DNA from 3 places in the Vibrio sp. SCSIO 43133 genome. Region 3 is predicted to be linked to each of the others. Evidence: predicted binding sites of a transcription regulator. Region 3 holds the regulator's gene; each other region holds the start of a gene.
The links. The regulator CRP, encoded in region 3, controls carbon source genes, mostly activating them, when cyclic AMP is high. The targets are predictions, from matches to a motif close to TGTGANNNNNNTCACA.
Positions count from the first base shown of each region.

Region 1: a site for CRP is predicted at 1,318-1,333, ahead of deoD (purine-nucleoside phosphorylase). Genes of this name have one in related genera too.
Region 2: a site for CRP is predicted at 1,618-1,633, ahead of JKJ11_RS11890 (NupC/NupG family nucleoside CNT transporter). Genes of this name have one in related genera too.

Region 1 is NZ_CP068025.1:1,836,861-1,840,203, reverse strand. It holds gene JKJ11_RS25125 (MerR family transcriptional regulator) at 1-154, opposite strand, end outside; gene JKJ11_RS25120 (YbgA family protein) at 144-1,094, opposite strand; gene deoD (purine-nucleoside phosphorylase) at 1,420-2,130, shown strand; gene JKJ11_RS25110 (lactate dehydrogenase) at 2,207-3,343, shown strand, end outside.
Region 2 is NZ_CP068024.1:2,528,169-2,531,511, reverse strand. It holds gene JKJ11_RS11890 (NupC/NupG family nucleoside CNT transporter) at 136-1,344, opposite strand; gene cobO (cob(I)yrinic acid a,c-diamide adenosyltransferase) at 1,667-2,275, opposite strand; gene JKJ11_RS11880 (low molecular weight protein-tyrosine-phosphatase) at 2,372-2,821, shown strand; gene ansA (asparaginase) at 2,873-3,343, opposite strand, start outside.
Region 3 is NZ_CP068024.1:3,289,475-3,292,817, reverse strand. It holds gene astD (succinylglutamate-semialdehyde dehydrogenase) at 1-533, shown strand, start outside; gene JKJ11_RS15415 (DUF1338 domain-containing protein) at 546-1,337, shown strand; gene crp (cAMP-activated global transcriptional regulator CRP) at 1,406-2,038, opposite strand; gene JKJ11_RS15405 (phosphoribulokinase) at 2,282-3,151, opposite strand; gene JKJ11_RS15400 (YheU family protein) at 3,277-3,343, opposite strand, start outside.

The DNA of each region.
Region 1 (3,343 bases), on a different replicon from region 3:
CGAGGTCATCCGCGGTGTATACCCTATGGCCCTTTTCAGTGCGAAGCGGCTGAACCAAATTGTAACGACGCTGCCATGCTCGTAATGTCACAGGTTTAATACCAGTCAAATCTGCTATTTCTCTGATGGCATATCGTTTTTCATTACAGCCCATATCGTAAACGCATCTCTTCTGGATGTGGTTGAAGGAAGATTTGACTTGCCAAGTAATCATCTGGGTAAGCATTCAAGTAGTGTTTCAACAACGTTAGTGGCGCTAAGATGGGTAATAGTCCAACACGATAGTCATCAATGACCTTCGCAAGTTCCGCTTTTTCATCTTTGTTGAGGGAACGTTTAAAATAGCCTTGAATATGCATCAATACATTGGTGACATTCTTTCTACTGGCTCTATTTCTGAGAGCCTCCATCAAGCCGTTGCGGTAAGCTGTGTAAAATTCACTTGGTGTATACTCGCTTTGCTTGGCAACAAGTCGTCCAAGAGATTTATAAGCACTAGGTTCGTGAGCCATCAACGTAAGCTTGTATCGAGAGTGAAATGCAACGATTTTTCCAGGAGTCGGGTTGCCCTCCATTGAGCGATAGAAGTCTTTCAAGCTGTATACGCGAGATATGAAATTCTCTTTTAACACAGGATCGTTCAATCGTCCGTCTTCTTCCACTGGTAGCCATGGCATTTGTTCCATCAGGTGCTTAGTATATAAGCCGACTCCATCAGTGGATGCGTGACCTTTGCTGTAGACTTTCACGCGCTCCATCCCGCAACTTGGGGATTTAGCGCAAACTATATAGCCGCACATCTCCGTATCTTTTATTTCGGATACTTTCTCCCGAGAAAAGCGCATCATGCCTTCGGTGTGGTCTCGCGTGCTATCTTTCGTATCTACCAAAGCAATGCGCTCTTCATTCGTCATCAATCGAATGGTTGGTCGCGGCACTGGCAGGCCCATGCCTACCTCAGGACATACAGAAACAAAGTCAAAGTAGTCTGCTAATTCTTTGTTAACGTAACTGCTTTGCTTATGACCGGAGTCAAAACGAACTTTCTCTCCTAATAAACAAGAGCTAATACCCACTACGATTGTGTCTTCCATGTTGAATCCCTCGCTTCGCTAAACTGACTGGCTTTTCATTTGTGATTAAGTAAGTGATACAAAATTCTATCTTGTACAATTGTATGCATCGCACAGCAATTTGGTTCACTTCTCCACGAAAAATTTTCTCATCGAGTAATTTTTTCAGAAAAAATCGATTGCCTAACCACTTTCAACAGATTTAGTTATCATTAACTGCCTTTTATATAATTACCGACAAAAATGTGATTAAAATCTCATAGAGCACCGATATATCGTTATAAAATCCCCATCAACGACGAACAACACGTTCAACAGAATTAGTTAAAACTTTAGGAGTGATACAATGGCTACCCCACACATTAATGCTAATCCAGGTGATTTCGCGGAAACTGTACTAATGCCAGGTGACCCACTTCGCGCGCAATATATCGCGGAAACTTTCCTTGAAGACGTTGTAAAAGTGTGTGACGTTCGCAACATGTTTGGCTTCACAGGTACTTACAAAGGCAAAAAAGTGTCTGTCATGGGCCACGGTATGGGTATCCCGTCATGCTGCATCTACGTTCATGAGTTAATCAAAGATTACGGCGTGAAAAATGTTATCCGCGTTGGTAGCTGTGGTGCTGTACGTGACGACGTTAACCTTATGGACGTTGTCATCGGCATGGGTGCATCAACGGATTCAAAAGTGAACCGTATCCGTTTTAACGATCATGACTTTGCTGCCATCGCAGACTACGGCCTACTTGAAGAAGCGGTAAAACAAGCGCGCTTACAAGAAGTACCAGTAAAAGTGGGTAACATTTTTTCTGCGGATCTTTTCTACACTCCAGAAGCAGACATTTTCGATAAAATGAAGCATCTGGGTATTCTTGGTGTAGATATGGAAGCAGCGGGTATTTACGGTGTAGCTGCTGACCTAGGAGCTAAAGCTCTGACTGTACTAACGGTATCTGACCATATTATCCGTGGTGAGAAACTAAGCTCAGAAGACCGTCAAAAATCATTTAATGACATGATGGTTGTAGCGCTAGAGACTGCAATCAACATTTAAAGAACAAAGCCAGCTCAATGCCTGAATGAGCTGGCTTTTCTTTGCCAAGGAATCGACCGAACCATAGGGGGTGAACGTGTCAGAAGGCAGACTGCCGTTAGCCGCAAATGGATTACAGCTCAATTTTTGTAAAACATTGGCGTGTGACAATTTTGGACGAAGTGATGCAAACCTCTATATCCTGCAGCACAGTAATCCTAAACGGCCAGCGATGGTATGCCGAGAGTGTGGCGCGTTTCCCCCCCTACTTAATAACCAAGAAGTTCTTAACGAACTCGATCGCTTAAGCCAACATCACCATGACGGCCTTCCCTCTTGTAAGGACGCTCAATGTGAAAATTATGGCCTGTCCGTTCATACCCATAAAGATCGTTACCACGCTTTTGGCTTTAGCGGTGATCGTCAACGTTACCGCTGTAAATCCTGTCAGGGCACTTTTGTCGATCGTTGGTCTGGAACCAACAAAAAGCTCTCCTTTCAAGAGACACTCTTAGGTTTATTGTTCACTGGCTACTCGGTAAGAGAAATCTGTCGAAAGCTCGAAATCAACCCTAAGACTTTCTATGATCATATTGATCAAATCGCCAGTCGATGCCGACGCAAGCTTGCTGATATTGATGCGAGATGGATTAATCACGCTGATGAGTACCAACTAACATCCAACTATCGGACGCTTCAGCCACTTAGTAACAATGGCGTGTTCTGGTTCGCAACCTGTGACGCTAACTCGGGTTACGTATTGTGTCAGCATACCAATTACTCTGTTGATGCCACGCCAACAAGCTTTACCGATCACAACGCTTTTCAAGTTGACTGCCAAATTGTTCCTTCCGACTACAGTGCAGAAAACAATAGCGAAGTAAATATACCTACCGATGACTTAAAAAGTCGTATCGATGTTAAGTATCAGAACATTCTGGCGCGAAGCAATGTCGAAGATCCTCTCGGTAATTTCGCTGCGTTCAATTATCCGGCCGTCGGAGCGCTGATACGCGCACCTTATACCTCTTATGCGCATTACTTACATATTTTACAGTCGTTAACCGATAGCAAGCGAGTTTCGATTTATATGCCGCAAGATCCGGTATTGCGCTCTGCCGCTCTTACGATTTGCTTGCCTCGTATTCAAGCCGGCACTGTCGACCTTATGTATGTTGAGCAAGATGAAAATTGGGCTGATTCGGAACCATCAGAGATGATCGACGTTGTACTG
Region 2 (3,343 bases), 760 kb from region 3:
GATTGTACCTAAATGGGGTGACAGAGTGTTGTTGCTGGGAGAGGAGTCAGTAAGAATTAAGGCGAGGATAGCAGATTTAAAGTACTAACAAGCTGACACTTTAAACTGCTACCCTGAAGGCAGTTTTACCTTGCGTTAAAGCGCAATGAAAATGCCCGCTAAACAAGCACTCATCAGGTTGGCTAACGTACCGGCTAGCACGGCTTTAAGGCCCAGGCTTGCCACGTCAGAGCGGCGCTCCGGTGACATTACACCAATAGACCCTAGTTGAATGGCAATAGAGCCAATGTTGGCGAAACCGCAAAGAGCGAATATAACGATAACTTGGCTGTGCTCCGATAAGCTAGCTTGATGCTGAATGAAGTCGATGAAAGCAACAAATTCGTTCATGACTACCTTTTGGCCGATAAATGACCCTGCCATCAGCATCTCACTTTGATCGACACCAATAAGCCAAGCTACTGGAGCGAAGAGGTAACCGAATAGCAGTTGTAATGTGATTCCTTGCGCACCAAACAGCTCCGCTATGGATTCAATAGCGGCGTTAGCCATCGCAATAACACTGACAAAAGCGATAAGCATCGTACCCACTGCGACCGCAACTTTTACTCCGTTCATTGCCCCCGCTGCTAAGGCATCAATCACATTACTTTGATCGCCAGTATCTAAGTCGACAGAGTCATGAGCTACCGGAGTTTGTTGCTCAGGTACGATAAGCTTAGCCATCATTAGGGATCCTGGCGCAGCCATAAAGCTTGCCGCGATTAAGTACTTTAGCTCTACGCCTAACCCGGCGTAACCACCAAGAACACTCCCTGCCACAGACGCCATTCCGCCCGCCATGACTGCGAACAGTTCCGAGCGTGTCATAGTTGCAAGGAAAGGACGAATAAGCAGTGGGGACTCACCTTGTGATAGGAATATGTTGCCGGTTGCCACCAACGATTCCGCTTTGCTTGTTCCCAAGAACTTCTGAATTAAACCACCGAGTACACGGATTACCGCTTGCATGATGCCAAGGTAGTAAAGTGCCGAAATAAGAGCGCTAATAACGATGATGATAGGAAGAACACGGATGGCAAAAATAAAGCCTTCAGAAGCTAAATCACCAAATAGAAATTGAATACCAACGTCGGAGAAGCTCAGTACTTTGGCAACACCAGAACTCATTGCGCCAAGAACATGTTGACCAAAAGGAATGTAAAGAACAAAAGCAGCAAACAATGTTTGAAGGAGGAGTGCGCGTAATACGGTATTCCAGTTAATTGCTTTACGGTTTTCTGAGAAAATAAAACCGATGGCTAACAACGAGATAATGCCCACAAAGCCAAACAGGATAGTCATTAACATTGGGTCACCTCACCGTAGCTTAGACAGTTAAGCATGGAATACGATGACCAAGAGGAAACAGCGGAAAGCTGAGGAAACCACGGATTGTGGTAACTGAAGATAAATTTGCCCATTTTTATACCCTTTACAAGCGTGGAGATTGCAGCTGGTCCAAATCCTTGGGTCGTTCACAGTTCCTTGGTGACGGCTTGTATTGGTGTATAGCTAGAAGATTACGCAACAATGCGAAGTGCCCTAGCAAACGGGAGGGCAGTATACAGTAAAAAATGAGACTTACATCTCATTTTTTACTCTTTTGGTTCGATTGGCTAGAACATCACCAATCGACACCTTTTAGCGCTTTTATGCCTGATTCGAAGGCGTGTTTGACATTTTTAACCTCTGAAACGGTATCTGCAATGTCTATGAGCGTTCGGTGGGCACCGCGACCTGTGATAATGACAGATTGCATTTTAGGTCGGTTGGTTAACGCTTCTACTACTTCTTCCAAATCGATATAGCCGTAGCTCACCATGTAGGTCAGCTCGTCAAATAGAACCACGTCAAGTGATTCGTCTTTAAGCATGCGTTTACATTCTTGCCAAACTAACTGAGCTGCTTCCGTGTCAGCGGTTTTGTTTTGGGTCTCCCAAGTAAAGCCTGTTGCCATCACTTGAAACTCAACACCTAACTTCTCGAGTAGGTTACGTTCGCCGTTATCCCATGTTCCTTTGATAAACTGAGCAACCGCGCACTGCTTTCCATGACCAACGGCTCGAGCAATGGTACCAAAGCCAGATGTTGACTTGCCCTTACCGTTTCCGGTGATGACTAACAACAAACCTTTTTCTTCTTGAGCGTTGGCGATCTTCTTATCAACGTTTTCTTTTACTTTCTGTTGTCGTGCTTTATGACGATCTTGTTTTTGCTCTTCGGAGAGTGACATGGTGATTCCTTATGTTTAGCTGCTAGTCCTCTGTGTTCGGTATATGATAATGAAATAGAAACAGAAAAAAACAAGACAAAGTTCAGGGGTAATAGGATGAAAAAGATATTGGTGGTCTGCATGGGCAATATTTGTCGCTCGCCAACGGGCGAAGCGGTATTACGCTCTAGAGCAGCGAATCAAGGGGTTGAGGTCCTTATCGATTCAGCAGGGACGATTGGCTACCATCACGGTGATGCCCCTGATAGGCGAGCGCAAGCCGCTGGTGAAGCTCGTGGTTACTCGTTTTCTGGAATAAAAGCGCGACAAGTGACAGATGAAGACTTTGAGATCTTTGACATGATTCTAGCCGCAGATAAGGATAACTTGGCCGACCTTAAACAACGTTGTCCTCAACATCTCAAGTACAAACTTTCGTTGTTTCTTAGCCATGGTTCTTCATCTTATAGTGAGATCCCAGACCCTTACTATGGAGGAGAGCAGGGCTTTGAGTTGGTGTTGGATCTGATTGAAGAAGCGGCCGATGCAGTGTTAGCTAAAGTCTAATGGCAAAAAACGCAGCTTAGCTGCGTTTTTAGAATGATCAATAGTAAGGATTTATTTGCTCATTTCGCCACGTAGCACTTCTAACATTTGGGCTTTGACTTCTTCGTAGCCCAAGTTTTGGCTAAGTAGATAGTGTAGCTTGGCTAGAGCCGCTTCTGGGGTCATGTCAAAACCACTTATAACTCCGGCATCGGCTAGGGCACAACCAGTGGCATAACCGCCCATATTGACTTTACCTGCTAGACATTGGGTAAGGTTGACCACAATCACGCCACGTTCAGAGGCTTCTTTTAGGTGTGCGAGAAGCTCAGGGTTTTGTGGCGCATTACCAACACCGAAAGTTAGCAATATCATAGCGTTAACAGGTTGAAGTAGCGTGTTACGAATCACTTCATGTGAGATGCCAGGGTACATAGTAATGACCCCAATAGGCTGTGGTGTGATGTCGTGTACTTTAAACTTGCCCTCAGGCATTTTGTTCAGTTCTACACCACTACCTAACTGAATATTGATACCCGCCTC
Region 3 (3,343 bases):
ATGAGCCTTTCGCCAAACCAGCACCATTTATGGGGCCACAAATCTCTGAACAGGCGGCTGACCATATTATTGCGGCGCAAGCCGAGCTTCTGAAACTAGGTGGCAAGAGCTTAGTGGAAGCGAAACGCCTACAAGCTGCTTTCGTTACGCCTGCGTTGATTGATGCAACGAATATCGAGCAGCTACCAGATGAAGAGTACTTTGGTCCCTTGTTACAGCTAGTACGCTATGAAACGCTACCACAAGCAGTAGAACTCGCAAACGATACTCGCTTTGGTTTGTCGGCAGGTTTGATTTCGCAAAGCGATGAAGAGTGGCAGTACTTCGTTGACCATATTCGTGCAGGCATTGTAAACCGTAACCGTCAGCTTACTGGAGCGAGTGGTGATGCGCCATTCGGAGGACCTGGTGCATCAGGTAACCTAAGACCAAGTGCTTTCTATGCGGCCGATTACTGTGCATACCCTATGGCGTCCATGGAAGGAGACAATACCGTGCTTCCTGCAACGCTAAGCCCTGGTATTGAACTCTAAGGAACTTCTGTTATGACTGTAGACGCTCTATTTAACCATTTATGGCAAGACTATATTCGCCGTCTTTGCCCTTCTGCTGATAAAGTCCATGCTCTGCTCAAAGAGGATGAAGCGCTGATTAACGACCACATTGCGCTACGTACTTTTAATGTCGGCCCTCTGGGCATCGATTCGTTGGCAAAGCACTTTATCGCTCTTGGCTACAAAGTCTCTGGTGATTATGTGTTTGAGGCCAAGAAGCTCTCTGCGATTCATTTAGAGCATAGTAATGCTGTATTACCAAAAGTGTTTATTAGTGAGCTTAGAGTCGAACTGTGTTCGCAGCAGCTGCAAGATATTGTCGCTAAGCTGGTGGCTCAAGTTGAAGCGGCGAAGTTGGATAGCGCAGACTTCCTTTATGGTGGGCGTCTATGGGACTTGAGTTACGCTGATTTTCAGACGCTAGCCGAAGAGAGCGAGTATGCATCGTGGTTGGCTGCCCACGGTTATGGTGCTAACCACTTTACGGTGAGCGTAAATCAGCTGGATCGTTTTCAGGAAGTCGTAGAAGTAAACCAACATCTTCGTGAGGCCGGTTTTGCTATCAATGAATCTGGCGGTGAAGTTAAAGGTTCTCCTGAGGTGTTACTTGAGCAGTCTTCAACGATGGCGGATAAAGTGCCGGTGATGTTCACCGATGGTGAACAGGCTATCCCTGGCGGCTTCTATGAGTTTGCTAAGCGATATCAAATGGCGGACGGCAGTTACTATCAAGGTTTCGTTGCGGCATCTGCGGATAAGATTTTTGAGAGTACGCACCAATAAATAATAAAAAAGCCACCTCGCGGTGGCTTTTTAGCTATTAGCTTTTGTAAAAGTAACGTCGCTAGAAATTAACGAGTACCGTAAACAACAATAGTCTTACCGTGAGCAGAGATTAGGTTCTGCTCTTCTAGCATCTTAAGAATGCGTCCCACTGTCTCACGTGAACAGCCAACAATTTGGCCGATCTCTTGACGAGTGATCTTGATTTGCATGCCATCTGGGTGAGTCATTGCGTCTGGTTGCTTCGCTAGGTTTAGTAGCGTTTGAGCAATGCGGCCTGTTACGTCTAGGAACGCTAAGTCACCTACTTTTTGGCTAGTCACTTGTAGACGGCTTGCCATTTGAGCAGATAAGCGCATTAGAATATCAGGGTTAACTTGAATCAGCTGACGGAATTTCTTGAATGAGATTTCCGCAACTTCACAAGGAGATTTTGCACGTACCCATGCCGTACGTTCTTGGTCTTCTTCGAACAAGCCAAGTTCACCAATGAAGTCACCTTGGTTAAGGTAAGACAAGATCATCTCTTTGCCTTCTTCATCTTTGATCAGTACCGCTACAGAACCTTTTACGATGTAGTAAAGAGTTTCCGCTTTCTCGCCCGCATGGATTAGCGTGCTCTTAGAAGGATACTTGTGAATGTGGCAGTGTGAAAGGAACCACTCTAACGTTGGGTCGGTTTGAGGTTTACCTAGAACCATATATCTTACTTCCTCTGCAGGGTATGCTTGCTGCTTTCCATATTTGTTAGCAAGCCCGTTGGTTAAGACTTACTAGCATAAAAGCACTTTGAAGATGGCGCAAGCGATCTTCTGTTTCCTAGAAATAGTATCCTTTTTTGCGCCATTTTTCTTGATTTTAATCGTGTCATCAGACCATTTTTCTATACAAAACTGTGCACATGATCACGGTATAAAAAATCATCTACGGTTAAAGCGTGAAAGCTAACCTATTTTTCCAGTTTCTATGAGCTGTTGAAGTATTGGTCTGACGATTAATTCCATCGCAAAACTCATCTTACCGCCCGGTACCACTATGGTGTCATGTCGCGACATGAACGAGCCATCTATCATTGCCAATAGATAAGGGAAATCGACATTTTTGATACCACGTAGACGAATCACCACGAAGCTTTCATCTAAGCTTGGAATGCCTTTGGCGTTGAGTGGGTTGGAGGTATCCACCGTAGGGACGCGTTGAAAGTTAATATGAGTGCGTGAGAATTGCGGGGTAATATAACTAAGGTAATCATCCATTGAACGGACAATAGAGTCGGTAACCGCTTCTCTGGAATGCCCTCTATCGCGAGTATCACGAACAAATTTCTGAATCCACTCCAAGTTGACTATCGGCACCATGCCGATAAGTAAGTCGACATGTTGAGCTGCGTTTACCTCTCCGTCGACAACACCACCGTGTAAGCCTTCATAAAACAGTACATCGGAATTTTCAGGCAGATCTTGCCAAGGCGTGAATGTGCCAGGCATTTGATTGTATGGTACAGCTTCATCAAACGTATGCAGGTAACGACGGAACTGACCTGTGCCATTTTGTCCGTAGTTGCGGAAGAATTCTTCTAACGCAGGGAAGTCATTTGCTTGCGGGCCAAAGTAACTGATGTGTTTTCCTTGCTCTTTGGCTTTGCGGATCTCGATATCCATTTCTGGACGAGTAAAGCGGTGAAAGCTGTCACCTTCAATAAAAGCGGGCTTCACGCTCATCATGTTGAACATTTTGCGAAACGCTTCTGACGTTGTTGTTGTACCTGCTCCAGAAGAGCCGGTCACCGCAATAATGGGGTGTTTTGCAGACATAACACTTCCTGTGTAATGATAGTTATAATTTTGTTTTGCTAACCCTATGAACCATTTAGACGTTGTTTGCTCATTTAGGTTCAATAGCGTTTTACTATAGCACTAGATTGTCATGCTCACGTCATTTACATCGAACGACGTAGCTGAATATCGACGGTTTCATGTAATTCGGAGAAGACAATTACAGCTTCT